DNA from 3 places in the Erwinia sp. 2186 genome. Region 3 is predicted to be linked to each of the others. Evidence: predicted binding sites of a transcription regulator. Region 3 holds the regulator's gene; each other region holds the start of a gene.
What was found. The regulator PurR, encoded in region 3, represses purine synthesis genes. The targets are predictions, from matches to a motif close to CANGCAAACGTTTGCNTG.
Positions count from the first base shown of each region.

Region 1: a site for PurR is predicted at 7,436-7,453, ahead of ACXKZG_RS05545 (nucleoside-specific channel-forming protein Tsx). Genes of this name have one in related genera too.
Region 2: a site for PurR is predicted at 4,472-4,489, ahead of purE (5-(carboxyamino)imidazole ribonucleotide mutase). Genes of this name have one in related genera too.

Region 1 covers NZ_CM173824.1:1,197,636-1,207,296, forward strand. Annotated here, with positions in the region: gene nrdE (class 1b ribonucleoside-diphosphate reductase subunit alpha) at 1-713, opposite strand, end outside; gene nrdI (class Ib ribonucleoside-diphosphate reductase assembly flavoprotein NrdI) at 731-1,141, opposite strand; gene nrdH (glutaredoxin-like protein NrdH) at 1,146-1,388, opposite strand; gene ACXKZG_RS05515 (DUF883 family protein) at 1,666-1,992, opposite strand; gene ACXKZG_RS05520 (DUF2002 family protein) at 2,155-2,490, shown strand; gene mmuP (S-methylmethionine permease) at 2,652-4,070, shown strand; gene mmuM (homocysteine S-methyltransferase) at 4,120-4,992, shown strand; gene ACXKZG_RS05535 (hypothetical protein) at 5,101-5,520, shown strand; gene speG (spermidine N1-acetyltransferase) at 5,592-6,149, opposite strand; gene ACXKZG_RS05545 (nucleoside-specific channel-forming protein Tsx) at 6,292-7,158, opposite strand; gene ACXKZG_RS05550 (PA4780 family RIO1-like protein kinase) at 7,689-8,543, opposite strand; RNA gene ssrA (transfer-messenger RNA) at 8,669-9,032, opposite strand; gene smpB (SsrA-binding protein SmpB) at 9,085-9,567, opposite strand.
Region 2 covers NZ_CM173824.1:3,606,573-3,616,233, reverse strand. Annotated here, with positions in the region: gene ybbP (putative ABC transporter permease subunit YbbP) at 1-828, shown strand, start outside; gene ACXKZG_RS16875 (acyl-homoserine-lactone synthase) at 985-1,638, shown strand; gene ACXKZG_RS16870 (helix-turn-helix transcriptional regulator) at 1,606-2,349, opposite strand; gene purK (5-(carboxyamino)imidazole ribonucleotide synthase) at 2,802-3,872, opposite strand; gene purE (5-(carboxyamino)imidazole ribonucleotide mutase) at 3,869-4,378, opposite strand; gene lpxH (UDP-2,3-diacylglucosamine diphosphatase) at 4,526-5,251, opposite strand; gene ppiB (peptidylprolyl isomerase B) at 5,251-5,745, opposite strand; gene cysS (cysteine--tRNA ligase) at 5,979-7,367, shown strand; gene ACXKZG_RS16840 (AAA family ATPase) at 7,435-8,523, shown strand; gene ybcJ (ribosome-associated protein YbcJ) at 8,561-8,773, opposite strand; gene folD (bifunctional methylenetetrahydrofolate dehydrogenase/methenyltetrahydrofolate cyclohydrolase FolD) at 8,773-9,639, opposite strand.
Region 3 covers NZ_CM173824.1:2,767,050-2,776,710, reverse strand. Annotated here, with positions in the region: gene punC (purine nucleoside transporter PunC) at 1-339, opposite strand, end outside; gene punR (DNA-binding transcriptional activator PunR) at 453-1,364, shown strand; gene purR (HTH-type transcriptional repressor PurR) at 1,413-2,438, opposite strand; gene cydH (cytochrome bd-I oxidase subunit CydH) at 2,723-2,812, shown strand; gene ACXKZG_RS12780 (C40 family peptidase) at 2,856-3,695, opposite strand; gene ACXKZG_RS12775 (Grx4 family monothiol glutaredoxin) at 4,068-4,406, shown strand; gene ACXKZG_RS12770 (NAD(P)-dependent oxidoreductase) at 4,460-5,305, opposite strand; gene rnt (ribonuclease T) at 5,354-6,001, opposite strand; gene gloA (lactoylglutathione lyase) at 6,107-6,514, opposite strand; gene ACXKZG_RS12755 (alkene reductase) at 6,686-7,789, opposite strand; gene ACXKZG_RS12750 (TetR/AcrR family transcriptional regulator) at 7,834-8,427, opposite strand; gene ACXKZG_RS12745 (DUF1289 domain-containing protein) at 8,603-8,842, shown strand; gene ACXKZG_RS12740 (FUSC family protein) at 8,867-9,661, opposite strand, start outside.

The DNA.
Region 1 (9,661 bases), 1.6 Mb from region 3:
CGCGCGCCAAGCTGATTGGCGTAAGAGAAGGCGTCTTCCAGCATTTTCATCACCGGGATCACGCCCGATGACTGGTTTTCGATACGCTTTATTGGCGCACCCGATTCACGCAGGTTGGAAAGCAGAAAAGCGACGCCGCCACCGCGCTTGGAGAGCTGTAAAGCGGAGTTCACCGAGCGGCCAATTGACTCCATATTGTCTTCAATACGCAGCAGGAAGCAGGAAACCAGCTCGCCTCGCTGCTGTTTTCCACAATTGAGGAAGGTCGGCGTGGCCGGCTGGAAACGACCAGACAGCATCTCTTCCATCAGCGATAAGGCCAGCGACCGATCGCCTTTGGCCAGCGTCAACGCCACCATGCAGACGCGCTCGGTAAAGCCTTCCAGATAGCGTTTACCATCAAAGGTCTTCAGCGTGTAGCTGGTATAAAACTTCCACGCGCCAAGGAAGGTCTGGAAGCGGAAACGGCGTTGATACGCCTGCTCAAAAAGCGAACTGACAAATTCAAACGGATAAGCATTCAGCACGTCGGCTTCGTAGTAGCCCTCTGAAACCAGGTACTGTAAGCGCTCACCAACGGAATCAAATTTCACGGTGTTCGGCAGAACATGTTGCAGGTAATACTGACGCGTGGCTTCTTTATCTTTCTCAAACTGAATGTTGCCGTCGGCATCGTACAGATTGAGCATCGCATTCAGCGAGTGATAATCCAGCACGGCCGGATTCGGGGTTATGAGTGTACTTTCTGTCGCTGCCAAAATTCGGTTACTCCCTGATAAACGTTGGCGATGTCGTCGGCGGTGCCCAGTAGCTCGAAGCGGTACAGGCATGGCACCTGGCATTTCTGCGCAATGATGCTGCCGGCCAGGCAATAGGCTTCGCCGAAATTGCGATTACCGGCGGCAATCACTCCGCGGATAAGTTGGCGGTTACTGACATCGTTTAAAAACTGGATGACTTGCTTAGGCACCGCGCCCTGACTGGTGCCGCCGCCGTAGCTGGGCACCACCAATATATAGGGTTCATCCACCTGCAAACGCTGCGCGGCATCCAGTGGAATGCGGCGCGCAGGCAGGCCGGTGCGGATGACAAAACGGTGCGTGTTTTCAGACTGGCTGGAAAAATAGACCAGCGTCGACATCGTCTTAACCCTGCATCGCCGTGAGTGGGCGAAGCGCGGAGATTTTGTCCGGGCGGAAACCGCTCCAGTGATCTTCTTCCGCCATCACGACGGGCACCTGGCGATAACCCATCGATTTCAGCGTTTCAACGGCAGCCGGCTCGTGGTCGAGGTTAACCAGTTGGTAATCGAGGCCGTGCTTGTCCATGGCGTTTTTTGTCGCATTGCACTGGACACAGTTGTTTTTTGTGTAAATAATAATGCGCATGATTCGTATTTACCTTATGGTCTGGTTGACGTCTCGTCTGGCACGCTTTTTGCTGCAATCCGCTGCCGTCGTTTAACCACATGTAGTGGCTGAGTTGATGGGATAAATACTAGATATAGTGTTTAGATATTGCAACCACACAATATCCAGGTATAAGAATTTTCTTGATGAGGAAAATGGACAGGCCTTGTCAGGCGCGGGATGCAGCGTTTTAAGACCGGCAAAAAAAAATCCCCACACCATCAGGTGCGGGGATTTGTCTGTAAAGTAAACGAAACTAGTTACGCGATGAGGTGGTCGTTGCAATCAACGCCCCAACAAAAATACCTAATGCAGTACCAATCCCAACTCCATGCCACGGTTTGTCACGCACATAAGAGTCAACTTGCCCACCGGCATCTTTTGCCGCCTGGGTCACACGGTTATTGCCGTGGAGTTTGGCGCGAGTCTCTTTCAACATCGCTTCTGCGCGGGAACGTGCACCGTCGACTTCATCTTTAGTCTTACTTCCGTAAGATTTCAGCAGATCGTCAAGGGTATCGGCCAGCTGATTGACGTCCTGATTGATATCAATGTCTTCATTTTTAGTGTTTCGGTTAAACATTTTTCTCTCCCTTGGAAATGAAACGTACTATTAACTATAGACCATCATGCAGATTTTTAGTGACCCGGACCGGAAAGCAGGGCGTTTATGGATTATTCCGAAAGCGCTTAACCTTCACGCTGTTGTAAGGTTGCAGGGTTGGCACGTTTTAGAGGAATGAGTATGTATTTACGCCCTGATGAAGTTGCTCGCGTACTGGAAGGTGCGGGATTTGAAATGGATGCGGTCACCGCAAGAGCCTATGGTTACCGTCGAGGCGATAACTATGTCTACGTTAATCGTGAAGCGCGCATGGGCCGTACCGCCCTGATTATTCATCCTGTGTTGAAGGAAAAAAGCCACGGCTTTGCGCATCCGGCCTCCGATATGAAAGCCTGTGAAGAGTACGTGCAGTTTCCGATGTATCTGGCTGGAGAGAATCAGGATCACTACGGCATCCCCCACGGTTTTAGCTCCCGCGCGGCGCTGGAACGCTATATCGTAAACATGTTTGGCTGAGTAATCAGCCCGTTGAGTTTTCGGCGCACGCGTTGGTCGCGCTGAAAATCTCGCCCCCGCACGATCATCCCTCACACTCAGTAACGTTGCTTTCACCGGCCAGAATCGGTATAACGCTGACCCCATGTAGAAGTTTAGACGTCTAAACGGATAAATCAGCGATGCAGCAAAGCAAGCCCGAGACAACTCAACAATTCAAGCGCAGCATGAAAGCCCGCCATCTGGTGATGCTCTCGTTAGGCGGCGTGATTGGCACCGGCCTGTTCTTCAATACTGGCTATATCATTTCCACCACGGGTGCAGCTGGCACCTTGCTCGCCTATATCATTGGGGCGCTGGTGGTCTATCTGGTGATGCTGAGCCTTGGCGAGCTGTCGGTGGCGATGCCAGAGACCGGGGCTTTCCATGTTTATGCGGCCCGCTACCTGAGCCCGGCGACGGGTTACACCGTTGCCTGGCTTTACTGGCTGACGTGGACGGTCGCCCTTGGCTCAAGCCTGACCGCTGCGGGTTTCTGTATGCAGTACTGGTTCCCGCAATCGCCGGTGTGGCTGTGGTGCCTGCTGTTTTGCGCGCTGATTTTTATGCTGAACGTGGTCTCTTCCCGCTTCTTCGCGGAAGGGGAGTTTTGGTTCTCGGTGATCAAAGTGGTCACCATCCTGGCCTTTATACTCCTCGGCGGGGGAGCCATTTTCGGTTTTATCCCGCTGAAGGATGGCAGCAGCGCGCCGTTCTTCCACAATCTCACCGCCTCTGGCTGGTTGCCGCACGGTGGCCTGCCGATCCTGATGACCATGGTGGCCGTCAACTTTGCATTCTCCGGTACCGAGCTGATTGGCATCGCGGCGGGTGAAACCGAGAATCCGCACAAAGTTCTGCCAATGGCGATCCGCACCACGGTCGCACGGTTGATCATTTTCTTTGTGGGTACGGTACTGATCCTGGCAGCGCTGATCCCGATGGATCAGGCGGGGATCGTCAAAAGCCCGTTTGTGATGGTCTTTGAAAAGATCGGTATTCCGTATGCGGCCGATATCTTTAACTTTGTGATCCTCACGGCGATCCTCTCGGCGGCGAACTCAGGATTATATGCTTCGGGCAGGATGCTCTGGTCGCTGTCGAATCAGAATACCTTGCCGCGCTGCTTTGCCAAATTGACCTCCCGCGGTATCCCGCTGATGGCGATTTCAGTCAGCATGCTGGGAGGCTTGCTGGCGCTGTTTTCCAGCGTGATTGCGCCGGATACGGTGTTTGTCGCGCTGTCGGCTATTTCGGGTTTTGCGGTGGTGGCCGTCTGGCTCAGCATCTGCGCTTCCCATTTCTTCTTCCGCCGTGAGCATGTGCGGGCGGGTAAACCGCTGACAGACTTGAAATACCGCGCGCCCTGGTATCCGGTGACGCCGATCCTCGGCTTCCTGCTTTGCCTGCTGGCCTGCGTTGGGCTGGCGTTCGATCCGGAACAACGCATTGCGTTATACTGCGGCCTGCCTTTCGTAGCGCTGTGCTACGCGGCCTATCATTTCACTCAGCGACTGAAAAATCGCGAGCTGGCAAAGGAGAGTGTGCGTGTTACCGAATAAACTTTCTGTAGAACAACAGGTGGCCGCGGGGCTGGTGCTGGATGGCGCAATGGCCACCGAACTTGAAGCGCGCGGCTGCGATCTGACCGACGCGCTGTGGTCGGCCAAAGTGCTGATTGAGAACCCTGAACTGATTTATCAGGTGCACTACGACTATTTCAAGGCGGGCGCGCAGGTGGCCATTACCGCCAGCTATCAGGCAACCCCGCAGGGCTTCGCCAAACGTGGGCTGAGTGAAGAACAGTCGCTGACGCTGATTGCCCGCAGCGTGGAGCTTGCCAGCCGTGCCAGAGCGGATTACCAGGCTGCCGAACCGCAGGCCGGCAATTTGCTGATTGCCGGCTCTGTCGGGCCCTACGGCGCCTATCTGGCGGATGGATCCGAATATCGGGGTGACTACAGCTTGCCGCAAGCAGAGATGATGGCTTTTCATCGCCCACGTATTCAGGCATTGGTTGCAGCTGGGGCGGATATCCTCGCCTGTGAGACGATGCCATCCTTTGCAGAGATTCAGGCGCTGGTGGCCTTGCTGGCGGAGTTTCCCGGCACTCCAGCCTGGTTCTCTTTCACGCTGCGTGACGGGGAACACCTGAGCGACGGTACGCCATTAAGCCAGGTCGTCAGTGTGCTGGAGAGTTGCCCGCAGGCCGTTGCGCTGGGACTGAACTGTATCGCGCTGGATAAAGTGACGGCTGCGCTGCAGACCCTCAGCTCACTGACCAAAAAGCCGCTGGTGGTCTATCCCAACTCCGGCGAGCAGTACGATGCGATCAGCAAAACCTGGCACAGCGATGCCTCAACCTGTACGTTGATCGACAATCTTTCTGCCTGGCAGTCTGCCGGGGCTAAATTGATCGGTGGTTGCTGCCGGACAACGCCAGCTGATATCGCCGCGATCGCCCAGCGCTGCCATTCACGATAAGCCGCTAAAAATTTGTCTTATTACGCCCGCAATGGTCGGGCGTAATTAATGAAAACCCGTCAGACTCCGCTTAGACTATTCTGAATATTTAAATTGGCAGGAATGCATATGAGAAGGCTTTTGCTGGCGCTGGCTTCAGCGTGGTTATTGAGCGGATGTGCCACCATCGTTGGCGATCAGACCCAGGACGTTTCCATCCAGACCTGGCCTCAGGGCGTGAAATTTGTGGTGCAGGATGAAACGGGAAGGGCCGTTGCAGAAGGGATTACCCCTAAAACAGTCTCACTGCTGAAGTCTGACGGCTCGTACCTTGGCAAGAAGAAATACACGCTGCAACTGGAGCGCGCGGGTTATGTGCCGCAGACGATCCCACTGGAAGAGAGAGCCAACCTCTGGTACATCCTCGGCAACATTCCGCTGGGTGGCATTCCTGGCTGGCTGTTTGTCGATCCGTTTAATGGCGGCATGTACAACATCCATCCGGAAAAAGTGAATACCATTATGAATCCGGTGGGCGCACGCGGCTAGATGCGGACAACCAGGGGAAGATCGCTCTTCCCCTGGTTGCGCGTTCTGACGGGTTCAAAACCGACCCGACGCTATTGTGCCGTTGGGTTCAGCATCACGTGAGCGGGTTTATGTTTTGCCAGATACTGCTGCTGGAAAATGCACATGCGAATGGTGTTACGGTATTCGCCATTAATAAAGAATTCGTGGATAAGTTCGCCTTCAATATCGAAGCCTAATTTGGTGTAGATGTGAATGGCTTTCTTATTTTCTTTATCGACGATCAGGTACAGTTTATACAGGTTCAGCACGGAAAATCCGTAATCCATCGCCAGCTTGACGGCTTTACTGGCAAGGCCTTTGCCTTGATGGCTTGGGGCAATGATAATCTGAAATTCAGCACGTCGATGAATATGGTTAATCTCAACCAGTTCAACCAGTCCCGCTTTATCCCCTTCAAATTCCACCACAAACCGACGTTCGCTCTGATCGTGAATATGCTTATCGTAGAGATCGGACAGTTCCACAAACGCTTCGTACGGCTCTTCAAACCAGTAACGCATAACGCTGGCGTTGTTATCAAGCTGGTGAACAAAACGCAGATCTTCACGTTCGAGAGGACGCAGTTTTAAGCCATCTTCGGCAGGCATGGGAGACATATAAGTTCCTTTTATCAGATGCAATATTGCTGAGGAATTATACGTCTGACGGGAGGAAATGGCACGGCGTAAGCGTAGAAACAATGACGCCAGCACGGTTTCCGGTGCTGGCGTTTAGAATGTGTTTAAGGCATCAGAAGTTGTAGCCAGCGACCAGGTAGTAACCCCAACCGGTGGATTTCACTTCAAACTGACCGTTACCGAAGTTCAGCTCCTGGCCATCAGCCCACTGTCCGCCGTTGTGGAAGTAACGCGCCACGAACGAGTAATGCCAGTGATCGTAACCCAGCGAGAGGATATGGCTGGAAGCGATAGAGTTGCTGGTACGGGACGGGCCGGTCTCATCACGCAGATCGGAGCCCCAGTCAAAGTTGGTGAAGCCGATGTAGCTCAGATTTCCGCCCCACAGGCTGGTAATCGGCACGAAGTATTTCACCTTAAAGCGATAGCCATCCCAGCTGTTTTCGTTCGCTGCACCGTAGTTTTCCCACTGGTATTTGGCATACACGTTCAGTGAAAGGCCAACATCTGAGTGGGTATCGATATCGGTACCCAGACCCATGAACCAGGTGTTCTGGCGGTTATCGCTGTTACGGCCCATATCGTAGATATAGTTGTTCGCGAAGTACCACTCTTTGAACGGGCCGAAGCTCAGGTCCGTGTTGGTCAGCTTGTCGATAGAGAAACGAGGTTCGATTTCCATAAACAGCGGGGAGCCGTGGTCAAAGATACCGTTAGCATTGGAGTTACCCACGCCGAAGAAGTTAGTCGCATCGATATAGCCGTAGAAATCGAACCAGTCTTTTTTGGCGAACGCTTCGTATTCCAGATATACGTCATTATTGAACTGAGGTCCGAAACGGGTGTGGTAGCTTCCCACCACGTTGACGCTCTGATGCCACCAGTCGGAAACATACTCCGGCGAATCGGTAGCAGCAGTTGAAGAGGCACTATAAGAGAGCGCTGCGAGTGCGCCAGCCATCAGAATTTTATATTTCATTATATTACCACAGGCTTAATGACCCTTTTATGAAGCCACTGCGAAGGTCTTATTAAGTCGTCAACAGAAGAGGAAAGGGTGACTGTTTTCACAGCAAAAAACACCCGCGATGAATGCTGCGGCAGTGTGCCGTCATCCGCGCTTAAGGAAATAGATATCGCTCACACTTGTCAAACCTTGTTTCATTTCACTTTAGGTAAAGTGTGATGGGTGTCACAAATATGTTTGACCGGATGGTCTGAAAGGGGATTGAGGACAGGAAGGGGGTTTTTTGAGCCAGGTAATCGTTTGCATCGCTGTTTAAGGTAGAACAGGCAAAAAGCGGAAGTAGAATTAGCGATTCTGCCGTGGGAAGAGAAGGGGAATGGCAGCGGCTTATAATAAGGTAAGCTTATGGATAGTGGCGTTTTTAGCGTCGCGTCATCCCTGGCGAGATGAGCCCTTTTTGGTTTCATTAAGAAGATCGCGGGGAGTGATCTCCTTAATAACACCTGCAAAATAGCCGCAGAATTTTACCGGGGCAGAATCATCTACTCTTCGTCGCGTTCTTTATTTGCCCGCTGACGTTCGTAATAGTCATCTTCCGCCGTAATGATTTCATCCATCAGCGAGTCCATATCGACTTCATGAATCTCTTCAACGAACAGTCCTGTCAGCGGCGTTTCTGGGGTTAACTTGCCGTCTTCATACAGCAGCCAGATTTCTTTCGCATAACGGGTTTTAAGCAACTGCGGAGCAAACTGACCGTAGTACGCCGTGATGTTATTCACGTCACGCTCGAACATGGCTTCAGCATGGTTATTCGCTGCAGCATCGACAGCCTGAGGCAAGTCGATAATGACCGGGCCTTGCGCATCGAGCAGTACGTTAAATTCCGACAGGTCACCATGCACGATACCGGCACACAACATGCGTACGATATTACGGATCATGGTATGGAAATCAGTCACCGCGCTTTCTTCGGACATAGTCACATCGCTAAGACGTGGAGCCACCATGCCGTCTGCATCCGTCACCAGTTCCATCAGGAGCACGCCGTCGATACAAAGATAGGGCTGAGGGACTCGTACGCCCGCTTCTGCCAACCGGAACAGCGCATCCACCTCTGCGGTTTGCCAGGACTCTTCCTGCTGCTTGCGGCCGAATTTAGAGCCTTTCTGCATCGCACGGGAGCTACGTGAGTTACGGACCTTGCGGCCTTCCTGATACTGCACGGCCTGCTTAAAGCTGCGCTGTGTCGCTTCCTTGTACACTTTGGCACAATTGATCTTGTCACCGCATAACACAGTGTAAACGTCGGCTTCCTTTCCGCTTTTAAGGCGTTGGAGCACATCGTCTATCAGGCCATCATCAACCAGAGGTTGGATTCGGTTTGGGATTTTCATGCGGCTTTATACCTTATTTCAGCCAGGTTACGAAAGATATCAGGCACAAAAAAACCCACAAGGTTTTCACCGTGTGGGTTCTCAGGACTTCATCGAGTGGGTCTGGTAACCATCGACCAAGAATTTGGTGGAGCTGGCGGGAGTTGAACCCGCGTCCAGAATTACTACACCGTCGGCACTACATGCTTAGTCCAGTCTTTACATTCGCCGGTTAGCTGCGAACGGACACGCCACTAACCAACTAGCCTGATTAGATTTAGTGTTTCAGCCCCAGGCAGGACATCCACACGAGTTCTTTTGTTTTTGACCTCTCTTGATCCCCGTCCTAAGAACGGAGGCTAGGGAGAGAGGGCTCTGAGCAGGTTATTAAGCTGCTAGTGCGTAGTTTTCGTCGTTTGCAACTATTTTTTTGCGGCTTTTAACGAGGCAAACCGCCCCTCGGCATGCTCCTAGGGCTTCGCAAATCCTGTCGAATCCAGAATCAGCCCCAAGTACTACTGTGAAGCAGTATAACAGAAAAACCTGTCGCTACGCCATAGGCTTAGCGATTTGCGTGTTTCATAATACGTGCTTTGTCGGTCTTCCATTCGCGATCTTTGATGTCACCGCGTTTGTCGTGCTCTTTCTTACCTTTGGCTACGCCAATCTTCAGCTTGGCCCAGGCATTTTTCCAGTACAGCGATAAAGCGACGATGGTGTAACCATCACGGTTGGCTTTATCGAACAGGATTGCCAGCTCGCGCTCCTTAAGCAGAAGCTTGCGGGTGCGGGTAGGGTCGCAGACCACATGCGAGGATGCGCCAATCAACGCCTGGAAGGTTGCGCCGAACAGAAAGGCTTCGCCATCACGCAGCATGATGTAGCTTTCGCTGATGTTAGCCTTTCCTGCGCGGAGTGATTTGACTTCCCATCCCTGGAGCGACAGTCCCGCTTCGAATTCATCTTCAATGAAGTATTCATGGCGGGCCCGTTTGTTCATGGCAATGGTAGCGGAACCGGGTTTATGTGCTTTTTTCTTAGTCATAGTGCCACTTAGTTTACATGAAGCAGTGATTGAAGGCATCCCCTGTAACAAACGAGACGGGGAAAAGCGCTATTTTAGCAGAACGCTGGCGGCT
Region 2 (9,661 bases), 840 kb from region 3:
AACCAGAAGCCCGCCGATCCGGCGCTGGACAACGCCTTAAACCGCGAGCTGAACCTGACCTGGCAGGAACAGCTGCCGGATCATAATCCGCTGACGGCAGGAAGCTGGCCGCCGAAAAAAGGCGAGGTGTCGATGGAAGAGGCGCTGGCCGGACGACTGGGCGTGAAGCTCGGCGATACGCTGACCTTTACCGGCGATACGCAGGAGTTCTCGGCCAAAATCACCAGCCTGCGCAAAGTTGACTGGGAGAGCCTGAAGCCAAACTTCTTCTTTATCTTCCCGCCTGGCGCACTGGACGATCAGCCGCAAACCTGGCTGACCAGCTTCCGTCTGGAAGGCAACAATGCCTTGCTGGCTCAACTCAACCGGGAATTCCCCACCCTGAGCCTGCTGGATATCGGCAGCATCCTGCGCCAGATTAGCCAGGTTCTGGCACAGGTCAGCCAGGCGCTGGAAATCATGGTGATTCTGGTAACCGCCTGCGGCATATTGCTGCTGCTGGCGCAGGTTCAGGTTGGCATGCGCCAGCGCAGACAGGAGTTAGTGGTCTACCGCACGTTGGGTGCCAGTAAGAAACTGCTGCGCGGGACGCTGTGGAGTGAGTTTGCGTTGTTAGGTGGCGTTTCCGGTCTGGCTGCCGCCATGGGTGCCGAAGCCGCCTTATGGGGACTGCAGCGCAAGGTGTTCGACTTCCCGTGGGAGCCAGACTTTGTGCTGTGGATCGCGCTGCCGCTGACCGGCGCGGTGCTGCTGTCAGTGTGCGGCGGCTGGCTGGGCGTGCGGTTGCTGAAAGGCAAAGCGTTGTTCAGAAGCTATAACGCAGACTAAAAAAACAGGCCGGATCGCTCCGGCCTGCTTCATTTCTTCCCCCGCCATCCTTATCCTTTTTCGCCTCGCGACTCACATCCTCCTCGGATAGTGCTTTGTGACAGGTTAATATTGCAGGTATTATTAGCGCAAAATTTAGCTAAGGATGGAGTAAGTATGCTGCACCTGCTTGATGTGAAATATAATTTCCTGTCTGAATTAAAATCTCAGGAGCTGTTTTCTCTTCGTAAAAAAGTCTTCAAAGATCGTCTTAACTGGATGGTCAATACTGAAAATAATATGGAGTCGGATCAATACGACAATCCGCGCACCACCTATATTTTCGGCATTTATAAAGAGTCCTGTATTTGCAGCCTGCGCTTTATCGAAATTAAATACCCGAATATGATTACCGGTACCTTTAAATCCTGGTTTAAAAATATTGATCTGCCGCAGGGTAATTATGTCGAAGCCAGCCGGTTATTTATCGATAAGGATCAGGTTCAGGCGAAAGAGCTTAAGCAGCAGCCGGTCAGCGCGTTACTTTTTCTCTCGATGATCAATTATGCCCGGCATTATGGTTACGAAGGGATTTACGCCATTGTCAGCCATCCGATGTACCTGATATTTAAAAAGTCAGGCTGGAAGGTGTCGGTGGTGGAACAGGCAATGTCAGAGAAGCAGGAGAATATCTATCTGATTTTTATGCCTGTCGATGCCGGGAACCAGTCAACGCTGATGGCGCTGGTGAAAGCGAAGGTTCCCGCATTACGCTGCGAACTGGATAGCTGGCCGCTGTCATTCCCCGTCAGGAAGCACCGGACGGATTAGGTTCAGCTCTATCCCCAGACGGATGGCGTGTTTGGCATTGGTTACGCCCAGCTTCTTCACCGCATTGCCGATATGGTATTTCACCGTGGTGAGTTTGATCCCAAGGATCAGGGCGATTTCCTGGTAGGATTTGCCGACGCTGGCCCAGTAAATGATCTCGTTTTCGCGGCTGGTGAACAGTTCGCGGGTGTTCATCTCTTCGAAATCGGCTTTTCTGGACTGCTCCTGATAGAGCTGTGTCAGCTTTTCATGCGTGGTGATCAATAACATCTGCAATTTATCTTTGTTAAGCTGGATCAGCTCTTCAATATTATCGTCGCAGTGTTTATCCAGCATAATCGACAACACCACCAGATTATTATTATGATCATGCAGCACAAAGGTATAACCGTTAATAATGTCGTGGTTTCTTGCCATATCAAACAGCTTGGGTACCTTGACGCCTTTATTCAGCATCAGGTTTTCATCCCAGGAGAAAGGCGTCATACGGTAAAGAGCGGTAATCAACACCGGATCGATAAACTGGAAATTGTTCTCGATATAAACCTTAAACCACTCCTGCCGGTTAGAGATAATGGAGAAATCCGCCGGATTCCTTTTACTCATAATGGCATAGGCGTATTTAATGTTATTGAACTGGACCAGCTTCCTTTCCAGATACTCTTTGACTGACGTATTAATAGCCTGATTATCAAAAAATAATTTAGCCATGTCATTATCTCCCTGGGAAAATATTTCTTCCATAGTTAATACAGAATTTTATCATAACTCCAAACATTCGCCTAACCCCGGCGCGCAAAGGATCGCGGGAAAAGCACCGCTTGATAAAGTCGGGGAAGTCGGCGGAAAAATCAGGCGTTTATGATGTCAGACTGGCAGAGAAGGGCGGGGCGGTAAGGGTGAACCAGATCGCATCAGGGGTATCGTAAAGGTGAATATTATTTACCTTTTTATACACAACAAATTTGGTACTGGTTCCCTTGGTGTTGGCAAATTAAATCTAATGTACTAATAATAAAGAATATTTATATTTTTGTTCGCCAATACAATACGTTTTTTGCCAGGCAATTGATAGCCATACTTAAGTACAGTTAAGGACTGTCCTTTTGCAGCTCGGGCAGGAAAATCGTCCGTTTGTTCGACGTTCCTGCCAGTTTTTCCCATCAGCCCTGCAATTTCTCAACCGCCCAGGCGATGCCGCTGGCATATTCAGCGGGTAACTGCGGCACCAGCGCCTCAATAGCGGCCTGCAACGCCGGTTTGCTCACGTCCGACAGGTTAAGATGGCCCACCTTGCGGCCGGGACGAACCTCTTTTTCGTACCAGTGCAGGTGCACCAGCGGCTGATTCAGCCAGTCCAGATTCACGGCGGTGCCAATCAGGTTAACCATCACTGACGGCGTGCTGACCACCGGCTTCGGCAAAGGCAGATCGAGGATCGCCCGCAGATGCAGTTCAAACTGGCTGATGGACGCGCCATTTTGCGTCCAGTGCCCGCTGTTATGAACGCGTGGCGCCAGTTCATTAATCAGCAGGCCTTCCGGCACCACAAAGCACTCCATCGCCATCACGCCGACGTACTTCAGCTCATGCATAATGGCTGACAGCATGGTTTCGGCCTGCTTCTGCAGGGCTGCGTCAGGATCCGGGAAGGCGACGCTGGTGCGCAGAATGCCGTCCTCATGCAGGTTATGGGTCAACGGATAGAAGACGGTGCTGCCATCATGGCCGCGTGCGCCCACCAGCGACACTTCGCCAGAGAAGTTGATGCCCTGCTCAACGATGCATTCACCGTAGCAATCGGCTGGCAATGAATCCGTATCCGTCGCGCGCAGACGCCACTGGCCACGACCGTCATAACCGCCGGTGCGGCGCTTAACGATGGCCAGTTCACCGAGGGTGTTGAACACCTGCGGCCACTCTGCGGCATCCGCCAGCAGCTGCCAGGGCGCGGTGGCCAGACCCAGCTGGTCCAGTAACTGCTTCTGTGTCAGGCGATCGGCCAGACGCGGGAAAATATCGCGGTTCACGAAGGCGTTATGGTTCGCCAGTTCGCGCGTCAGGGCGGTTTCCGGCCAGCGTTCGATTTCCGCAGTGATCACGCTTTGTTGGATTGGCAGCGCTTCCGGCTCGGCATCTAATCCAACCGGATAGACGGCGATGCCCAGCGGCTCGCCAGCCTGACGTAACATGCGGCCCAGCTGACCATTTCCTAATACGCAGACCGGCTTCATGCTTCCTCCCGCGGATCCGGGTTATTCAGCACTTCATCGGTCTGTGCCTGACGCCATGCTGCCAGCCGTGAACGCAGTTCCGCATCGTGGGTGGCCAGAATCTGCGCCGCCAGCAGCGCCGCATTGGCCGCACCGGCTTTACCAATCGCCAGGGTGCCAACCGGAATACCGCGTGGCATCTGCACGATGGAGTAAAGGCTGTCGATGCCGCTCAGCGCTGCGCTCTGCACCGGCACGCCCAGCACCGGCACCAGCGTTTTCGCTGCAATCATGCCCGGAAGATGCGCCGCGCCGCCTGCGCCAGCAATGATCACCTGAATGCCATTATCCGCAGCCTGCTCAGCGAAGCTGAACAGCTTGTCCGGGGTGCGGTGCGCCGAAACGACTTCACACTGGAAGGGCACAGCCAGAGTAGTGAGGATCTCGGCGGCAAATTGCATGGTTGCCCAGTCACTTTTGGAACCCATAACAATAGCGATGCGGGCCTGCGCGGCGTTGGATGACATGCGGGTCTGACTCCTGTGATTGTACATACGTCACCTGAAAGCCGTTTAGGCGGTCAGATGGGAAGGGCAAAGAGGATAGCATGACTCGACATCAAGGAAAACGTTTGCTCAGGCATGAAACGGGCATTTGCGGGATTTTTTTAGGGCTCAGAATGGGAAGGAAATGAGGGTGGTTTCGTCTTCGCTAACGCGGATCATTGAACCTTCGTGATGCCAGGCACCCAGCACCAGTCTTTCGGCAGGCTGGTCATTCACCTCAAGCGGATGAATTGCCGGGCGATGCGTATGGCCGTGGATCAGATACTGCACCTGATGACGGGTCATCGCGGCTTTTACGGCCTCATCATTCACGTCCATGATGGTCACGTCTTTGCTGCTGTTCGCCTGTTTACTGCCTGCGCGCATCTTCAGCGCAATCCGCTGGCGGACAAATAAAGGAAGGGCAAGGAACAGCCATTGCAGCCAGGGCTGATGCACTTTTTTGCGGAAGCGTTGATAGCCCTGATCGTCGGTGCAGAGCGTGTCGCCATGCATGATCAACATGCGCTTACCGTAAAGTTCCGGCACCTGTTCTTCCGGCAATAACGTCATGCCGCTGGCGCGGGCAAAGCGTTTGCCAACCAGGAAGTCGCGGTTACCGTGAATAAAATAGCAGGGGATACCCTGTTGCTTCAGGGTCAGCAGTGCGGCCGCGATCTCAGCATGAAGCGGGTCAGGATCGTCATCGCCAATCCAGGCTTCAAACAGGTCGCCGAGAATATACAGCGCATCGGCATGCAACGCATCACGGCGTAAAAAAGCAAGAAAACCGGCAGTAATTGCCGGTTCTTCTGCGCACAGATGTAAATCTGCGATAAACAGCGTGTGAGGCATTATTCGCTGACGGTGACTTTCTGGATCACAACGTCTTCTTTAGGAACGTCCTGGTGCATACCGCTACGGCCAGTGGCGACCGCTTTGATTTTCTCAACCACGTCCATGCCTTCAACGACTTCAGCAAACACACAGTAACCCCAGCCCTGCAGGCTTTCGTCACGGAAGTTCAGGAAGTCGTTGTCTGCCACGTTAATGAAGAACTGCGCAGTTGCCGAGTGAGGCGCCTGAGTACGGGCCATTGCCAGCGTACCCTTGGTGTTTTTCAGGCCGTTGCTGGCTTCGTTCTGGATTTCTTCTTTGGTGTCTTTCTGCTTCATGCCCGGCTCGAAGCCGCCGCCCTGAACCATAAAGCCATTGATGACACGGTGGAAAATCGTGTTGTCGTAGAAACCTTCACGGCAATAATCCAGGAAGTTAGCTACGGTAGCTGGCGCTTTGTCATCGAAGGTTTTGATAACGATATCGCCATGATTTGTCTGGAAAGTGACCATGTTCTCATCCTGTAAAGGTTGGAAGTGTGAATGGTAGAGCAGCACCGGCAGCACGAGGGCGCCAGTACGCAATTAATAGACGGCTTTTATATCACAAAATGTGATGACGAGTCAGCACCAGTGCATAAACGGCACGGGGCATAACCTTGCTTTGCGTGGCGCTTCCGTTAACAATACGTCAGAATAAGCCTTTTACTGGTTTTAACCCGCACACGTCAAAACGGAATGTCTCAATGCTAAAGATTTTTAATACCCTGAGTCGTCAAAAAGAGGAATTCAAACCTATTCATGCAGGTAAGATCGGCATGTACGTGTGCGGCATTACCGTTTACGACCTGTGTCATATTGGCCACGGCAGAACGTTTGTGGCGTTTGACGTGGTAGCACGTTATCTGCGTTATCTCGGCTATTCACTCAATTATGTCCGCAATATCACCGATATTGACGACAAGATTATCAAGCGCGCCAATGAAAATGGCGAAACCGTTGAGGTGCTGACTAACCGGATGATCGGCGAAATGCACAAGGATTTTGCCGCGCTGAATATTCTGCCGCCGGATCAGGAACCGCGTGCCACGCGCCATATCAGCGAGATCATTGAGATCGTCAGTAAGCTGATCGATCGCGAGCATGCGTACGTGGCCAGCAACGGCGATGTGATGTTCTCGGTGCCAAGCGATCCGCAGTACGGCCAGTTATCCCGTCAGGATCTTGAGCAGCTGCAGGCAGGCGCGCGCGTGGAAGTTGAGCAGGACGTGAAGCGCAATCCGATGGACTTCGTGCTGTGGAAAATGTCGAAAGCCAACGAGCCAAGCTGGTCCTCTCCGTGGGGCGAAGGCCGTCCTGGCTGGCACATCGAGTGTTCCGCGATGAACTGCAAACAGCTGGGCGAGCATTTTGATATCCACGGTGGCGGATCGGATCTGATGTTCCCGCACCATGAGAACGAGATTGCGCAATCCACCTGTGCTCACGAAGGTCCTTACGTCAACTACTGGATGCACTCCGGCATGGTGATGATTGACCGCGAGAAGATGTCCAAGTCATTGAATAACTTCTTTACCGTGCGTGATGTGTTGCAGCACTTCGATGCAGAAACCGTGCGTTGCTTCCTGATGTCAGGCCACTATCGCAGCCAGCTGAACTACGGCGAAGATAACCTGAAACAGGCGCGTTCGGCGCTGGAGCGCCTCTATACCGCTATTCGCAACACCGACCGCAGCGCTGAGCCTGCCGGTGGCGAGGTGTTTGAAACGCGCTTCCGCGAAGCGATGGATGACGATTTCAACACCCCCGAAGCCTATTCCGCGCTGTTTGATATGGCGCGTGAAGTGAACCGCCTGAAAGCGGAAGATATGTCGGCGGCTAACGGCCTGGCGGCTAAACTTCGCGAGCTGGCTGGCGTGCTGGGCCTGCTGGAGCAGGATCCGGAGCTGTTCCTGCAAAACGGCGCGCAGAGCAACGATGATGAAGTGGCAGAAATTGAAGCGTTGATCAGACAGCGTCTGGATGCGCGCCGCGAGAAGAACTGGGCGCAGGCGGACATGGCGCGCGACAAACTGGTGGCGATGGGCATCGTGCTGGAAGACGGCCCGCAGGGTACCAGCTGGCGTCGCAAGTAATCGGGTGATGCGGCAGTCAACACCATAAGGGGCGAAAGCCCCTTTTTGCCATCTGCAGGAGGCGTTTATGACCATTAAGCAACTCTCTCTGGCGGGTTTCCGCTCCATTCGCGATGTCGAACTGCCGCTCTCGCAGCTGAATGTGATCAGCGGACCGAACGGCTGTGGCAAATCGAACCTGTACAAAGCCGTGCGGCTGCTGCACGAAGCGGCGAGCGGGCGATTATCGGCCGCGCTGGCGGACGAGGGCGGTATCCAGAAAACGATGTGGGCAGGCGCGCCGAAGCGGGGCGAAAACAAGCGTAACGGCAAACGGATGGTGCTGGGTGTGGAAATGGAGGATTACGCCTATCAGCTGGAAATTGGTTTTCCCGAGCCGTTGATCAGCCTGTTTAACCTCGATCCCTTGGTCAAAGCCGAGCACATCTGGTTATCCGGTCAACGCCGTCGACCGTCCTCGCTGTTATTAGAACGCAAAAACCAGGCGGCCTTCCTGAATAATATTCAGGGCGAGCGGATAGCCTATCCTTCCTCATTACATGAAGAAGAGTCGGTTTTTTCGCAACTGTCCGATCCCCATCTTTATCCGGAAGTCTCGCAGGTGCGCGAAAATATGCGCAAGTGGCGTTTCTATCATGAATTTGCCGTCTGGCCGGGATCGCCGATTCGCGCGCCGCAGGTCGGCATTCGCGCACCGGTGCTGGCGCATGACGGCCATAATCTGGCCGCGGCGTTTGAAACGCTGCGCGAGCGTGGACATACCGAGTTGCTGTATTCGGTGCTGGCGGAAGCCTTTCCGGGCAGTGAATTCTTTGTGGAAGAGCAGGGTGGCCGCTTTCAGATGCTGATGCAGCGTGAAGGCATTCTGCGTCCGCTTGATGCGGCAGAACTGTCGGATGGCACGCTGCGTTTTCTGTGCCTGGTGGTCGCGCTGCTCAGCCCAAGGCCGCCGACGTTTATGGCAATTAATGAACCGGAGAACAGTTTGCATCCGGATTTATTGCCCGCGCTGGCGTTGTTAATTGCTGAAGCAAGCCGTTACAGCCAGATTTGGGTCACCAGCCACTCGTCCCACCTGGCGGAGCAAATTGGCAGGCATTGTGAGCTTCGCCATTATCAGCTGGCGCAAAGGGAAGGGGAAACGGTGGTGCTGTAGGATCAAGAGCCCCACCAGTGCGGTGGGGCAGCAGGCATTATTCGACGACTGCGATGCTGTTACCTTCAAACACCACGGTCTGACCGCTGACAATCTTGCAGCGTTTACGGGTTTCCACCACGCCATCAACGGTGACATTGCCCTCGGCAATCAGCGCTTTAGCGCGCGCGCCGCTTTCAACTAAACCTTCCAGCTTCAGCAGATCGCACAGGTCGACGTGCGGATGTTTACCTAAAGAGAAAGTGGCCATTATTCTACTGCTCCATCATCAAAAGTTTCGCAGGCGTAGAGCGTATTCTGAATCAGCGTTGCCACGGTCATCGGGCCTACGCCGCCTGGTACTGGGGTAATATAAGAAGCGCGCTCAGAGGCGGCGTCGAAGTCGACATCTCCCACCACTTTGCCGCTTTCGAGGCGGTTAATCCCCACATCAATCACTACCGCGCCCGGTTTGATCCAGTCACCCGGAATAAAGCCCGGTTTGCCCACCGCAACCACCAGCAGATCGGCATGCTCCACATGGTGGCGCAGATCTTTGGTGAAGCGGTGCGTAACGGTGGTGGTGCAGCCGGCCAGCAGCAGCTCCATGCTCATTGGACGTCCAACGATATTGGACGCACCCACCACCACGGCATTCATACCGAAGGTATCGATGTTGTAGCGTTCGAGCAGGGTAACGATGCCGCGAGGCGTACAAGGGCGCAGCTTAGGCGCACGCTGACACAGGCGGCCAACGTTATACGGGTGGAAGCCATCCACGTCTTTCGACGGCGAAATGCTTTCCAGCACCTTCACGTTATCAATGCCGGCCGGCAAAGGCAGCTGAACCAGGATCCCGTCGATTTCGCCATCGTGATTCAGCGTGTCGATCAGTTCAAGCAGCTCGGCTTCGCTGGTGGAGGCGGGCAGATCGTAGGAGCGGGAGAGGAACCCCACTTCTTCACAGGCACGGCGTTTGCTGCCGACATAAATCTGCGAGGCCGGGTTCTCACCGACCAGAACGACTGCCAGGCCTGGGACGCGTTTTCCAGCGGCCAGACGCTGCTGTACTTTTACCGCAACCTCTTGTCGCACCTGCTGCGCAATCGTTTTACCGTCAATAATCTTTGCTACCATCAGAGAGGGGATCCATCTGTGT
Region 3 (9,661 bases):
GCTGACGGCAGCGGCACAAATCCCCACCGCTTGCACAAAGCGCAACGCCAGCAGGGCAGCAGCAGAATCTACCCACCACATCGCGCCACAACTGACGGCGAACAGACTCAGACCCATCAACAGCACAGGCTTACGGCCAATACGATCCGACAACGGACCCCAAAACAGCTGGGCGATGGCAAAACCCGCCAGGAACAGGCTGAGGCTGGCGCTGATGATCCCGGCATCGGTTTGCAGGTCTTGTTGCATGGCACCAAAGGCAGGCAGGTACATATCGGTAGCGAGGAAACCTGCCACGCTTAACAGCGCCAGGTAAACAATAAATCCTTTCGAAGGCATTCTTTTGCTCTTTATTTGTGATGAACGAAACGCCGCAGAGTGTAATCGCGTGCCATACAGCTTGTGAAACGGTAATATTTGCAGGTTGCGTTCAAAAATATTGCAGGCAGATTATGTGGTCAGAACATTCCCTTGAAGTGGTTGATGCAGTTGCCCGCAGCGGCAGTTTTACCGCTGCCGCCGCAGAGCTCCATCGCGTACCCTCAGCCATCAGTTATACCGTGCGGCAGCTGGAAGAATGGCTTGCCGTGCCGTTGTTTGAGCGTCGCCACCGTGATGTGGTGCTGACCGATGCGGGACGAGTATTTATCCAGGAGGGCCGCAGTGTCATCAAAAAAATGCTCGCCACCCGACGGCAGTGCCAGCAGGTCGCTAACGGCTGGCGAGGGCAAATTAATATCGCCGTCGATCGCATCGTTAAATCTCAGCGAACCCGACAGCTGGTAGTCGACTTTTATCGGCACTTTCCGGATATGGAACTGCATCTGTCAGCAGAAGTTTTTAACGGCGTCTGGGATGCGTTGGCCGACGGGCGGGTGGATGTGGCCATCGGCGCGACACAGGCTATCCCGGTAGGTGGCCGCTTCGCCTTCCGCAATATGGGCGCGCTCAACTGGCGCTGTGTGGTTGCCGCGGATCATCCGCTGGCACGTCAGCACGCAGAAACCAGTGAAGAGGCCATTGGCGAATGGCCTTCACTGGTGCTGGAAGATACCTCAAGAGCCTTGCCGAAACGCACCACATGGACGCTGGATAATCAGCGGCGGCTGGTGGTGCCAGACTGGGAAAGCGCATTTGACTGCCTGCTGGCGGGCTTATGCGTGGGGATGGTACCGGGCCATCTGGCGCAACCGCTGCTGCAAAAAGGCGCTTTGCATGAATTGACGCTGGAAGGCGGATTTCCGGACAGTCCGTGCTGCGTGAGCTGGTCTGAGCAGCAGGCTTCACCGGCGCTGAGCTGGTTGCTGGATTATCTGGGTGACAGTGACACGCTGAACAGTGAATGGCTGAAGGAAGAGCCCTGAGCCAATTGGGTGTGCTGAGGGAGAATTCGCCCTCAGCACTGAGCGGGACTAGCGGCGGTAATCCAGGAAGGGACCATCGGCAACCGAACGGCGTTCGATCAACGTAGGATGTACTTCAATCGTCTGCGGTTCTTCACGCTTGCTGGTGATACGATCTAACAGCATATCGAAGGCGGTTTCGCCCAGCTGTTCCTTTGGCTGGTGAACCGTGGTCAGCGCCGGAGTGAAGTAGCGGGCGTTGCGCACGTTATCGTACCCGATCACCGATATATCCTGCGGAACGCGCAGACCCATCTCATCAGCCGCACAAATTGCGCCCATCGCCATCACATCGCCACCGCAGAACACCGCCGTTGGACGCTGCTTCTGCGAGAGGATTTGCTGCATCGCCTGGTGACCTGATTCTGGTTCGAAATTGCCCTGAACCAGCCACTCGTCACGCAGGGTAATGCCCGCTTCAGACAATGCTTTCATAAATCCGGCGAGACGGCCACCGCCGGTGTTGCGCTCCATCTGACCCGGGATGACACCAATATCTCGATGCCCACGGTCGATAAGATAACGGCCAGCCAGATAACCGCCTTCAAAGGCGTTGTCTTCTACCGTATCGGTAAAGTCACCGCGCGATTTGCCCCAGTCCATCACCACCATCGGAATATTGCGGTTATCTTCCAGCATGGTGATCAGCTCGTCAGGGTATTCGGAACACATCACCAGCAGGCCATCCACGCGTTTCTGCGCCATCATCGACAGATAGGCCTGCTGCTTGGCAAGGTCATTGTGGGCGTTACCAAGGATCAGCGTGTAGCCTTTGGCAAAACAGCGGTTTTCAATGGCTTCAATAATTTCGGCGAAATAGGGCGCCTCGCTCGAGGTAGCCAGCAGTCCGATTGTTTTGGTGTGATTCACCTTCAGACTACGGGCAACCGCGCTGGGTGAATAGTGGAGCGCCTTAATGGCGGCCCACACGGCTTCCCGCGTTTCTTCTGCAACGAAACGGGTTTTATTGATGACGTGGGAGACGGTAGTGGTGGACACCCCGGCTTGCTTTGCCACATCTTTAATTGTTGCCATGAAATAACTACTCCTGCGCTTATCTTAACTATTTGATAAGCCTGTTGTTAATCGTTTGCTTGGTGAGATCGAAAACCTGACGTCTGAAGTCGTTTTTTAGTTGCTGTCCGGAGTCGTCAGGAAGGAAAAAGCGCTGATTAAAGACCGCTAAACACCTTAAGGTGCGGGCCGTTGCGCAACAAAAAAAGAATTCTAACAAGGCTTGGCAGAGAAAACGAGATTTTTACCGTCAAGTATGGGAAAATTGATGGCATCATAAACTGTAGGGCTATTTAGGATTAAAAATGGATACCGATCTGAAGTTCTCGTTACTGACCACGGTTTGCGCACTGTTGATGATTATGGCGTTTAGCTTCACCGCGATTATGCATTAAGTGCAAACAGGGCCGGTCTGACGATCGGCTCTGAGTATTTCCGCTATCGAATGGTTTTCGGCGTCATCATCCGGCGGGCACCAATATAGTGGCGCTGCCAGTAATCATCTGCCAGAGCGCTGACCTGAATATCCTTGCCAGTACGTGGCGACTGAATAAACTTCCCACCACCTAAATACACGCCAACATGATCCGCCGTCTCGCGCCCGTTAATGCGGAAGAAGACTAAATCGCCTTTCTCCAGCTCATCACGTTTTATCGAAGCCGCATCATGCAGGTGATACATCTCATTCGCCGTGCGCGGGATTTTAAACTTCACTAAATCTTTGTAGGCATACCACACCAGGCCGCTGCAATCGAAGCCGGTTTTAGGCGACGTTCCGCCCCATTGGTAAGGTTTACCTAGCTGGCCCATCAGTTTGGTCATCGCGGTTTCACGGGCCTTTTGATAGCGGGCGCGGTGAGCTTTGCTTAACTTTAATGGCGCAGAAACAGAATCTGACGTCAGCTCTTCAGCAGTATCGACAACCTTGCCACGATGGCGGCCATAGCGTTTTTTTCCGGCGTTTAAGGTGGTTTTCTTTTTGTATTTGCTGGAGTGCAACGGGGCAGTCTGAACAGAGGCGGTTTGCAGCGAAGGTTTCTTTTTAAGCTTCAACTTCTGTACTGAGGTTAAGCGAGATTTTTTGCTGGTGGATTCTTTAACTTTTTTGGTGCTGTTGGCTTTAACCGGTCGGCGTTTACGTCGCTCATCCTCTCGGGCAGGCGTGCCGCTATCTGCCTTATGATGATTTGCATTAATAGGGGCATGTGGCGATGCGTGCGCCATATTGAAAAACAGCTGGGCAAAGGCCAGCATGAAGAGCGTGATAAGTAAACGCATCGTTACCATTAACAGTTTGTGCTACGACCAGAGGCCACAGCTTGCCAGAAACAGGGAGTTCTGCCTTTCAGCAGCGTCATTTTGCAATTCTAATCTAACTCATTAACAAAAGGTAAGGTCTTTTTTGTTTCAATGATACAGAGCAAGTAAAAACTGTAAAAATTAGCCAAATCAGCTGTTTATCTGCGCAAAACCTGTGCTTTTCTCATGCATTAATCCAGCGAAAGCAATAGGAAAATGTTATTTTAACGCTATCGCCTGCACGCTGGCGGCTCTGAGGGCGTGCCCAACTGTTAAAAAATGTCGTTTTCATCGGGCCCGCAGAGTCGCTACAATAAATAGACACGAAGTATCCGATTAAGGAAGCCATTTATGAGTACTATTGAAAAAATTGAGCGCCAGATAGCAGAAAACCCGATTCTGCTGTACATGAAAGGCTCACCAAAACTGCCAAGCTGTGGCTTCTCTGCCCAGGCCGTTCAGGCACTTTCAGCCTGTGGCGAGCGTTTTGCCTACGTCGATATTCTGCTGAACCCAGAAATTCGTGCTGAGCTGCCTAAATACGCCAACTGGCCAACCTTCCCACAACTGTGGATTGACGGTGAACTGGTCGGCGGTTGCGACATCATTATTCAGATGTACCAGCAGGGTGAACTGCAGCAGCTGATTAAAGATACCGCGCAAAAATACCCTTCTGACGCCGCGGAATAAGCCCGTCAGAAGCAGAAAAGGCAGGCGTGATGAGCGCCTGCCTTTTTTTATGCTTATTTTTGCTGCTGCAGAAAAGCGTTAAGCAGATCGGTGAAATCTCCGCCTTGTTGCTGATCCTCAGCCATCTGACGGCAGAAGGTGGCAAGGGCGTGAAAAAGCGGCTCGCCGGGCAATTCGCGGCCATTTAACGTCGCAATCTCTTCCATTTCTGGCGCCCAGCGCCAGGCCTTGCTGTACATATCCGGAATAGCCTTGCGCAAACGCGCCAGCAGTGCCGGCTGGCTCGCCTCCATTTCCTCAAGCAGTGCTCCGGCAGCGTCCCCCCGACTGGCGTTAATCAGCATCAGCGCAGACAGCAAGGTGATGCCTTTATTGATCCCGGCGTAGGACATTTTTAACGCCGACGCCGCGCCAGTCTGCGCCTGCATGATTTTGACCCGCAATCCGAACCTCTCCAGTTCCGCCAGAGAGTCAGCCCGATCGCCCGCAAACCAAAATTGCGGACTTTCATCTTCAGGGGACGCCGGCGGCAGACCGATAATCGCGCCATCGACAAACCCCGCGCCGGTAGGCGCAATCGTTGCGGCAACCCGTTTCAGGGTATCTTCACCGATGGCATTGCAGTCGACATAAAGGGGTTTGGTCTGGGCAGCACTCAGCAGAGGAGCCAGAAACTCCGCCAGCGTCACCGCTGAGGCGGGAGGGACGATAGAGAGGATGACATCGGCGCGCATCAATTCTTCCGCACTGACCGGCGTCATCCCAGCCTGTTTAGCGCGTTCAGCTGTTGCCTGGGAACGACCTTCGATTAAGGTCAGCACTTCAAGATGATGGTGGGTGAGCAGCCCGGCAATGGCAGATCCCATGGCACCGGGCGCAACGACAGCAATTGTTTTCATTCAGCATCTCCACATTAGGTCAGCAGAGTATGGCTGAAAGTTAGCAGGCTAGCTTTCTTCTGCGATCGGCAGCGGCCAGCCACCGAGGCGTTTCCAGCGGTTTACCAGTTCACAGAACAGGTCGGCAGTCTGCACGGTATCGTACAGCGCGGAGTGTGCCTGGCTGCTGTCAAAGGCCATTCCCGCAGCGGCGCAGGCTTTGGCCAACACGGTTTGACCCAGCACCAGTCCGCTCAGTGCCGCCGTATCAAAGGTCACGAAGGGGTGGAACGGGTTGCGCTTTAACCCTGCACGGTCAGCAGCGGCATTGGTGAAATTAAGGTCGAAGGTGGCATTGTGGGCCACCATAATGGCGCGATTGCAGCCGTGATCCTTAATCCCTTTGCGCACCAGTTTAAAAATGGCATGCAGGGCATCATATTCACTCACCGCACCGCGCAGCGGATTCGACGGATCGATACCGTTAAAAGCCAATGCTTCGGGTTGCAGAATGGAACCTTCAAACGGCTCAACGTGGAAATGGAGCGTTTCGTCCTTCTCCAGCCAGCCATTCTCATCCATTTTCAGGGTGACGGCGGCTATTTCCAGTAATGCGTTGGTCTTCGCATCAAAACCGGCGGTTTCCACATCAATTACTACCGGATAAAAACCGCGAAAACGGCTGCTGAGGGCGTTCAGTTCGTTCGATTCAGACATCAGGATCTCATTGGCGAAAAAATGCAGCGCGCATTATGGCAAATTTCACCACGAGATGCAGCAGGGGAAGGGGGAAGAAGGGTGCCATTATGGCACCCCGGAACATTAATCACCCAGGCCGTGGCCAGCGTGCTTGTTCTCAATCAGTTCAATTTTGTAGCCGTCCGGATCTTCTACAAAGGCGATGATGGTGGTGCCGCCTTTAACCGGGCCAGCTTCACGGGTTACGTTACCGCCATCATTGCGAATGCGATCGCAGGTCGCTGCAACATCATCAACGCCCAGCGCGACGTGGCCGTAAGCGTCGCCCAGGTTGTAGCTGTCTACGCCCCAGTTGTAAGTCAGTTCGATAACAGCGCCTTCGCTCTCATCGGTGTAACCCACAAACGCCAGAGTGTATTTATATTCGGTGTTTTCACTGGTACGCAGCAGGCGCATACCCAGCACTTTGGTATAAAAATCAACGGAACGCTGCAGATCGCCAACGCGAAGCATGGTGTGAAGTAAGCGCATAACATCCTCTTGGTGTAAAACGTCATCATCCGATAACGGGGAAAAAATAAGTATAGCGACGATTTGCCCGCAGGGTAATCAGAAGGCTCTGTCTGCCGGGAAATTCATCAACTTGCGGTGATAAAAGAAAAGGCCGCGCTCAGCGCAGCCTGTTTATCACGTAATCGGGTATCAGCCCGCGAGGGTTGGGTAGTCGGTATAACCTTCCGCGCCGCCGCCGTAGAACAGCTCAGGGCGAGGATCGTTCAGCGGGGCATTTTCACGCAGACGCTCAACCAGATCCGGGTTAGCGATGTACACGCGGCCAAAGGCAGCGGCATCAATCAATCCTTTTTCGATCAGATCTTCGGCTTTATCTGCCGTGTAGGCACCTGCACCAACAATTACGCCGGGATACACCGCGCGAATCGCTTTCCGGAAGGCTTCGCTGTACGGCTTGCCACCGGCCCAGTCGGGCTCGGAGATATGCAGATAGGCCAGGTTACGTTTAGCCAGTTCAGCGATGTAATACAGCGCTGCAGCTTCCTGATCTTCACCGTTGTCCAGGCCGTTGAATGGGCCCAGCGGAGAAATACGGATACCAATACGATCCGCGCTCCAACCTGCGATCGCGGCATCAACCACTTCCAGCGCAAAGCGGGTGCGGTTTTCAACGCTGCCGCCATAGATATCGTTACGCTGGTTGGAGGCCGGGGACAGGAACTGGTGGATTAAGTAACCGTGCGCAGAGTGCAGTTCAACCAGATCGAAATCCGCTTCACGGGCATTCTCCACCGCCTTGCGGAAATCAGCGACGACGCCCGCAATTTCATCCAGCTCAAGAGCACGCGGTGTGGACGTCGCTTCACGGATAGCCTGACCTTGCTCATCACGCAACGAGGTGCGGGTTTCTGCATTGATAGCCGAAGAGGAGATCGGCGCTTTGCCTTCTGGCTGCACGCTGGTATGCGAAATACGGCCGGTGTGCCACAGCTGTACTGCGCTGTGACCGCCATCCTGGTGGATCCCGGCGTTAATCGCTTTCCAGGCAGCAATCTGTTCGGAAGAGTGCAGACCAGGCGCACCGGCATAGCCTTTGGCCTGGGCAGAAATTTGGGTTGCTTCAGAGATGATCAGTCCGGAACTGGCGCGTTGGCGATAGTATTCGCCCATTAACGGCGTTGGGACATCACCCGGTTCAATGCTACGCAGGCGAGTCAGTGGCGCCATAAATACGCGGTTCGGAACGGTGATCGCACCCAATTTTAACGGGGTAAACAGCTTCTTCAATTCCATTACTTACTCCTGGTAGACCGGTCGACTAGTCATGGTGTTTTTTTTTAATGTGGTTCTGGCAGCATCCGCGTCATCTCCTGCCACGCATTCACCAGCGGCGAACTGTCACGGGAGATTTTACTTTGCAGACTGGCACCCAGCCACAGCATATAAAGATTCTGTGCGCAGGCTTCAGAGGCGTTCACTGGCAGCAGTGTACCTTGTTGCACTGCACGTTCAACTGCCTGCGTTAGCGTGGCAATCAGCGCCTTTGAACCAGCATTCAGCGCGATGCGCATGGATTCTGACAGATCGCACACTTCGGCTGACAGCTTTACTGATAAGCAACCTGCGAAGGCACTTTCCTGACAGAAAGTATTCAACGATTGCTGATAATAGTCGAGGATGCGTTGGCGTTGATTGCCCTGATGATCATCCAGAAACGCCTGAAGACGTTGATGATAAACGGCAAAATAACGTTCAAGCATCGCTACTCCAAACGCCTCTTTTGAGGGGAAGTAGTGATAAAACGATCCTTTTGGCACTTCCGCCACTTTCAACAGCTCGATCAATCCCATGCCATTGAAGCCGCGCTGAACGCACAACTGTTCTCCGGTAAGCAGGATATGTTCTCGGGTGTCGGATCGAATCGTTTTCATGGCGTACAGAGTAACAGACCGATCGGTCTGTTACAAATCGGCCGGGTTCCGCCCGGCACAAACTGCTCATCTCAGCACCAGGGTGTGTGGGTAGTGGATAAAAAAACGGCGCTCAGACTTGCAGACAACCGATAACCGATCTTCAATAGAGGCATTGCATCCATCAGGAGGGGCAGTGGCAGAACAACTTGAGTTTTTCCCGGTGCCAAGTCCCTGTCGGGGGATTTGCCAGTCAGACCAGCGCGGATATTGTCGCGGTTGCCTGCGCAGTCGTGACGAGCGATTCAACTGGATGAAGTTTACCGATGCGCAAAAGCGGGAGGTTATTCGCCTCTGCCGCCAGCGTTTCCTGCGCCTGCAACGGGCCGGGAAAGTGGATCTGCCGGAAGAACCCGAGCAGCCGACGCTGTTTTAGGTCGGGACTCACCAAGCCGATGTCTTACGCAGGCGCGCGCGCGCCTTCTGGCAGCGCCTGCTGAAGTTGCGATAGCGAACAGAACAACCGCCAGATAATCCCCGCCAGCTCCGTTTCCCGCGCTCCGCCTTCCGCCGCTAACGACGTCACCATCGCCTGCAATTCATCCAGCGTTTCAGTCAATGAACCGTGATGAACGCCACGCTCGCTGATAATTTGATGGAGATCGCGCAGGGTGGCATCGCGCATGGTCAGCAATGTCGGGGAATCGGAATCCCATTCCCGCAGTTGCCAGACGATATGCGAACAGTTGAGCAACACCACACCCCAGCGTAACAGCCATAGCCTGGCCTGATCGTCCCGGCTGCTGTTCAGCTGATTGATGCGGTGATAAATCAACGATTCGAAACTGCTCTGGCTGAGGTGGGGACGGCGGCTAAGCTGGTCGAGAAATTCCCGACGCAGTGCGCGGATATGCCGGCGGCTGCGGCGCTTATCAGAACTGGGACGCAGGATCTGGAATGCCAGCCAGGCCAGCATCACGCCGCACACCTTGGCGATATTGTCATTCAGGAAAGACTGATAGTCATAAGTCGGCGGATTGGTCACGGCGAGGAATGAGCCGCCAAACACAATCAGCTGTGCCCACAGGCTGGCCCGTTTCTTTTGCTGCAACTTAAACAGCTGCAGCGTAATCAGCAACGGGAACAGGAAAATCAAAAACTGCCACAGCACGCTGACCTGCACCATCAGACCAAATTTGATGATAAAGCTGAACACGGACAGCAGCATCAACGTTTTTAACAGTAAGGAAACGCT